Regions from separate parts of the Leptolyngbya sp. O-77 genome, predicted to be linked through region 2. Evidence: predicted binding sites of a transcription regulator. Region 2 holds the regulator's gene; the other holds the start of a gene.
The links. The regulator NtcA, encoded in region 2, controls nitrogen genes in cyanobacteria. The targets are predictions, from matches to a motif close to TTTGTANNNNNNNNTACAAA.

Region 1 (3,415 bases), 2.7 Mb from region 2:
TGCTGGAACCAAAGAGATTTCTGAAAAGAGGCGGCTTGCCATCAAAAATCTCTGGGGCATATAGCACGCCCAAGCCCAGCGCCAGAGAAACGGCAACAATGATCATCGACCGACGATCCAGATTTGCAGAAGACACGATGTTTAAGCCAGCAACGGCGATCGAGCCAAACATAATCAGCGTTGCACCGCCCAGCACAGGCTGAGGAATGGCCTGGAACACGCCCCCGACGATAGGCAGCAGACCCAGGATAGCGAAGATACCAGCGACAAAGAAGCCCACATAGCGGCTGCCTACACCCGTCATTTGAATCACGCCGTTGTTTTGGCTGAAGGTGGTGTTGGGGAAGGTATTTAGCACAGCGGCGATCGCCGAATTGACCCCATCTCCCAAAACGCCGCCCTTGATCCGGCGAACATAGAGCGGTCCCTTCACGGGTTCGCCAGATACGGCCGAAGTCGCAGTCAAGTCGCCCACGGTTTCAATTGCCGTCAAAACGTACAGCAAAATAAAGGGGAGGAACGTCCCCAAGTCGAAGCGCATCCCATAGCGGAACGGAATGGGCAGGCTGAAGAATGACAGATTGCTCAGGGCGCTGAAATTGACCAGACCTATGAAAGCAGCGATGATGTAGCCCACCAGCAAACCAATGGCGATCGCCCCCATGCGTAGGAACCGATTCCCAGAGACGGTGAGAATCACAACAATCGCCATCACCAGCCCACCCAGCGCCAGATTCTGCCAGCTTCCAAAACTACCATCCGCCGCCCTCTGGGCCGCCGCACCGCCTGCCAGACTGATAATTCCAGTTCGGATCAGCCCCAAACCGATAATCATCACCACCGTACCCGAAACCACTGGCGTAATGATTTTGCTGAGCAGATGCAGAAAGCGGCTCAGAATAATTTCTACCGCAGAGCCAAAAAAGCATACGCCAAAGATCAGCGCCAGCGCTTGCTCCGGGGTGCTTCCGCCCTGAATTGCGCCTGTGCCTGCGCCGATGATAGGGCCTAAGAAGGCAAAGCTCGTTCCCTGCAAGCTGAGCAAGCCAGAGCCGACTGGGCCAATCTTGCGGCACTGGATAAAGGTGCAAAGCCCAGACGCAAAGAGCGACATGCTGACCAAATAGCTCGTATTGACGGGATCTAACCCTAATGCGCCTGCAATAATTAACGGCGGTGTGATGATTCCTACAAACGATGCCAGCACATGCTGAAGCGCCACGAACAGAGACTCACCTACTGGAGGCTTGTCGTTTAGCCCATAGAGTAGTTCTGATTTAATAATCGGTTCGCTCGGTGCGGAGGTTTCCTCCAGCGTTAAATCATGATCTGCTTGTGCCATTCCCCTTCCATATCTCCTGAAATAAAAGCTAGAACAGAAATTTTATAAAACGAGGGTTGCATCAAAGGTTCGCAACCAATCAGAATTTTATTTGTGTCAAAAGATACGAAATTAATCTGTAAATCACCTGAGACAGATCTGAGACAGAGGTAGATAAACGCATCAAGAAACCCGCCTTTGAAAGGCAGTACAGAACCTTAAAAAATGGGGGCAATCAGACCTTTGTTCAACAAAGCTGCGGTCAGGACTGTTCCCCAAGACCTGGATACAGAATCTTGCACTGCTTATCCTGTCACCTCTTAAAAAGCACCATTCGAGCAAAGGTTTGCCAAGGATACTCACCGTGAGGCAGCAGGAAGATTGCATACAAAATACTGTATACAGCCCACGGCTACAACTGTAATCGAGCGATCGCCCGGATGCTGTAGCTTCAGATACGACAGCCTGCCTCGTTCTCATAAAGCCACGGTTGGCCGCTCATGAGGGACTGTTGGGAGATTAAACCTTGCCCGAAGTTGGGTCTCTCGCAATACAGGGTATCTCGCAATACAAAAGATCGCTAAAACCTGCGGCTACGATACTGAGCTTGATGGCGCAAGCTCACAGATGTTTGGGAGGCGTGATGCAGAGTGTTTTGGGCAGTCTAATCCGTCGATTGTGGGGAGGGTATTGGATTCGGAGTGTATTTGCGATCGGACTGGTGCTGTGGTTCGGGCTGGGTGGGGCGATCGCCGCCTATGCTGACAAAGCGCCCCAGGTACTCGTGTTTGACACGGAGCCAGAGGCAGTTAGCGTGATGTCGGTCTACGAAACCACACCTGACACCCAGCTCAATGCCGTTTCTACCGTACTCAAGTCCAGTAAGGCATTCTTCAAGGGTGCAGAAGGTTTTAAGGGGCTATCGGTGTTGCAGAGCGAAGACGGCTCTCGCGTGGTTGCCCTCACTCAGTGGACGGATGCCGCTAGCTATGAAGCATTTATGGCCCAGCCCGTTGAAGACTACACCAAGTATCAGAAGGAGTATCAGAAAGAGTCTTCCAAAGGCGGTCAACCCCCGATGACGGTAACGCCCGCCAAAACAGAAGTATTTGAACTCGCGGATATGCAGATTCCCAGCGGCATGGTGCCTGTGATCCGCGGACAGGGGGCGCTAGTGCAACTGGGCGAGGTCTCGGTAGCAGAAACAGAGGACTTGCCAGAGGTGTTGTCTGAGGTAGAGCAAGCGCTGCCAGCCGTCACCAAAATGTATCCTGCCCCACGCTCAGTCATGCTGCTGAAGTCTGTCGATAATTCGGAAGCCTTGCTAATGGCCTATTGGGGCTATGCGGAGGAGTTTCAAGACCTGGCCCAGGTTCCAGCGGTGGATGTGCTGTCTGGACTGGGTGCGGTTGAAGCGGAAGATGGTGAGGAAGCAGGGGCGATCGCCCTTCCAGTCCCTCTCAAAGTCGATCAACACCTCTATAAAGTAGTGAACGTAATCGCGCCCAAGCCGCCCAAGCAGTACAGCAAGAAGTCTTATTAACCACAGAAAAAACCTGTCTGTTAAACAAGCCCGTCCTGTAAGTCCGTGCTGAAAAATTTTGTGATTAGGATTCGGGCTTGGACGAGAGCGCTGAGGGGGTGACTGTGGAATGGGCGATCGCCGGATTCATAGCCTCAAAAATCCACAAAATTCCCACACACAGCAGCGAGCTTGCCCCAACCACCAGCCAAAACACATGAGCCACCGAAGCTGATTGATCCATTGCCCAGCCGCCTATCACTGGCCCAATAAAATAGCCAATCGTCCAGCACTGAGAGCTAACGGCCATATAGGCCCCACGCAGCGTATCGGGAGCCAGATCAGACACAATCGCCGAAAAGAAAGGCTTATAAGCCACCGAACCAATTGACAATAGACACAGCGCCACCACACCCCAGATAAACTGACCCTCCTCAAAGGAACCCGTTGCCCACAGCAGCGAAAACCCTGCCCCCCAGAGCAACATCGCCGCCATTAGCACTCGCACTCTGGGATAGGGCGTAAGTAATTGCGCCAGCGGCAGTTGCAACACCGCCCCCACGCCAATATAG
Region 2 (3,415 bases):
TGCCCATTGCAACCGGGGCTATCTGCGCTCAGAGCAGGGCGACCTGATCGGGGCGATCGCCGACTTTACCAACGCCCTCACCATCCAGCCCAACTGCGCCATGATCTACTTCTTCCGGGGGCTGGCCGCGCAAAAGCTGGGCGAAATCAAATCTGCTTTTCGCGACTACGCCGCCGCCATCCAGCTTGCCCCCCAGGTGCCCACCCCCTATTACTATCGGGGGCTGGCCCGTGCCAGCAACCCCGCTGGGGCGATCGCCGATTTGCAGCAAGCCCTCGAACTCTTCGCTGAGCAAGGCAACGAAACCAACGCCCGCAAGGTCTTTAGTCACCTCCAGCGACTCACCAAAACCCGCAATGGCACGCCGCCGATCTTTGACCCCGATGCAGTGCCCGATGCTGCGCCTGTTCCGGTGGCGATCGCCTTTGAGGAAAACTAGAGCTGGTTTAGTAGCTTTGCACCCTGCGCCCCAAAAAATCCAACGCTCAAAAACACTCGAAAACACTCAAAGCAGACCCACATTCCTACATCCCCATAATCTCGTAGCCCGCATCGACGTACAGCACTTGCCCGGTGATGCCCGTAGACAGATCGCTGCACAGGAATGCGGCCGTGTTGCCCACCTCGGTCTGGGTGACGGTGCGGCGCAGGGGCGCGACTTCTTCGACATGGTGAATCATGTCCAAAATGCCACCAACGGCAGAGGAGGCCAGCGTCCGAATCGGCCCGGCTGAGATGGCGTTCACCCGGATGTTTTGCGGGCCCAGTTCTGCTGCCAAGTATTTCACGTTCATCTCTAGCGCGGCCTTGGCAATGCCCATGACGTTATAATTGGGCACAACGCGCACGCCGCCCAGATAGGTCAGCGTCACCACTGCGCCGCCCTCAGTCATCAGCGGCTTGGCAGCGCGGCAAAGCTGCACCAGCGAGTAGGCGCTCACGTCCAGCGCCAGGTTAAAGCCCTCGCGGGAAACATTGCTGAAGTCGCCGCTGAGATCGTCGCGATTGGCGAAGGCGAGGCAGTGAATCAGCACATCCAGCCGCCCCCACTTTTCGCGCACAGTGGCAAATGCCGCCTCGACTTGCTCATCATTTTGCACATCGCAGGGCACAAACAGGCTGGGCTGGAGCGGCTCAACCAATTCCGCCACTTTCTTCTCTAGCTTGCCTTTGTCGTCGGGCAGGTAGGTGATGCCCAGGTTTGCCCCGGCTTTGTGGAGCTGTTGGGCGATGCCCCAGGCAATTGAGCGATTGTTGGCAATGCCTGTGACGAGCGCATTTTTTCCGGTGAGGTCAAGCATGGGTAACGGCATCCAAATTTCGAGGGCAATTCACAAAATACTCAAAAACGGGGCAGGACGGATAGGGGAGGGTGGGGTAAAGCGAGGGAAGAGAAGATGGCAAGAGATGAGGGCGAGACGGGAAAATTTTTTCCTAAATTGTATCTGTCAGATACAATTGCGATATGCTGTCTGGAACGCAGGATTGAGGGCGATCGCCCAGTTTCCAGAATAGAGTCTGGGTTCTCTCAGCCGGGTCTACCGATAGAGCAAACGCAGAAATTGGTATCGAAACGATCATTCTTCCTATGGAAGCGTGTTTTTAGATACAAAAAGCGGCCCCAAACTTAGTTTAAGTGTTCTAAGACTGCGTTTATCCTGGTTTTTCGCCTCTTGGGCAAAATCTGGGTTTTGCTTTCATCTTTTGTTCCAGTCATGTCTCGGTCATATTTCGGTCATATTCGCTCCCTGAGGGCGCTGGGAATCGGACGGTATGGTTGCCTCACATGAAAAGCCTTTAGCAGATGTGTTTCGCCAATTGAGCGGCAGCGCGTTTCCGCCGATGGTAGAAACCTTTGACCGGGGAAAGACGATTTTCTTTCCGGGCGATCCGGCTGAGCGGGTTTATTTCTTGCTCAAGGGCGCAGTAAAGCTGTCGCGAGTCTATGAGGCAGGCGAAGAAATCACCGTGGCGCTGCTAAGAGAGAATAGCGTGTTTGGCGTACTGTCGCTGATTACGGGGCAAAAGGCAGACCGATTTTATCATTCTGTCGCGTTTACGCCAGTGGAGCTACTGTCAGTGCCGATTGAGCAGGTCGAAAAGGCGCTAAAGGAAAATCCCGACCTGTCGATGCTGATGCTGAAGGGGCTGTCGTCTCGGATTTTGCAAACCGAAATGATGATTGAAACGTTGGCCCACCGAGACATGGGGTCACGTTTAGTCAGCTTTTTGCTAATTTTGTGCCGCGATTTTGGGGTTCCTACGTCCGAGGGCATCACGATCGACCTGAAGCTGTCTCACCAGGCGATCGCCGAAGCAATTGGCTCGACCCGCGTAACGGTAACGCGCCTGCTGGGTGACCTGCGCCAGGATCGAATGATCTCTATTCACAAGAAGAAGATCACGGTTTATAACCCAGTGGCGCTGAGTCAGCAGTTTACTTAGAGATTTTACTTAGAGATTTGGATAGCGGTCAGGGTTGAGAGAGCGTACCTAGCGTTAGGACGCTTATGAAAACAGGACTCAGGTCGATGGCTCGCCTAATGCGGCAAAAGTCCTGGCGGGGGCCGACCTGTGGAGGCGTTTTGCGGGGGCCAACCTGTGGAGGCGTTTTGCGGTGTTGCGGTGTGCAGGCGACTGTGAGCTACGCCTTTCAACGGCACAATTGCAGTATGGTGTAGCTGAGTGTGAGTTTTATCGGCGATGACCACCGGGCTGGTCTTGATTGCGGCAATTTTGGTGCTGGGGGCTGTGGTGGCCACGGTGGGCGATCGCCTTGGGATGAAGGTGGGCAAGGCTCGCCTCAGTCTGTTTGGCCTGCGTCCCCGTCAAACTGCCACGCTGATCACCGTGATGACGGGGATTCTCATCTCGGCGATGACCTTTGGCATTTTGTTTGCGGTCGATGACCAACTGCGAACGGGTGTGTTTGAGCTAGAAGATGTGCAGCAGGAGCGAGACGCAGCGCTGGCAGAACTAAACCAAGCGCAGCAGCAAACCGCCGAAGTGCAGCGACAGCGCGATCGCGCCGAACGAGAGCAGCAGTCTGCCCAGCGCCGCCTGCGCCGCACCAACGAGTCTCTACAAACGGCGATCGCCCAGGAAACCCGCACCCGCGAGGAATTGCAAAGCACCCAGTCGCAGTTGAGCCAAGTCGCTGCCAACTATCAGCAGGCACAGACATTGCTCACGGACGTATCCCAGCAGGCCACCCAGCTTCGTGCTGAAATTCAGCAACTCCAGGCCGATCGCCAGCGGCAGATTGCCCAGCGCGACCGAGACGTAGCCGAGCGCGATCGCCAGATTGCCGAACGCACCGCCCAAATCCGCGAAAAAGAATTGCAACTCGATGATCTCGAAGCCCAGCGCAGCGCTCTGCTGGCAGAAGTGCAAACCCTGGAGCGCGAATTTCAAG

Region 1: a site for NtcA is predicted at 1,433-1,452, ahead of O77CONTIG1_RS16345 (uracil-xanthine permease family protein). Genes of this name have one in related genera too.

What each region holds. Positions count from the first base shown of each region.
Region 1 is NZ_AP017367.1:3,857,976-3,861,390, reverse strand. Features, by position in the region: gene O77CONTIG1_RS16345 (uracil-xanthine permease family protein) at 1-1,342, opposite strand, end outside; gene O77CONTIG1_RS16340 (antibiotic biosynthesis monooxygenase) at 1,965-2,864, shown strand; gene O77CONTIG1_RS16335 (MFS transporter) at 2,929-3,415, opposite strand, start outside.
Region 2 is NZ_AP017367.1:1,183,164-1,186,578, reverse strand. Features, by position in the region: gene O77CONTIG1_RS05065 (tetratricopeptide repeat protein) at 1-439, shown strand, start outside; gene fabI (enoyl-ACP reductase FabI) at 525-1,301, opposite strand; gene ntcA (global nitrogen regulator NtcA) at 1,774-2,445, shown strand; gene O77CONTIG1_RS05045 (DUF3084 domain-containing protein) at 2,704-3,415, shown strand, end outside.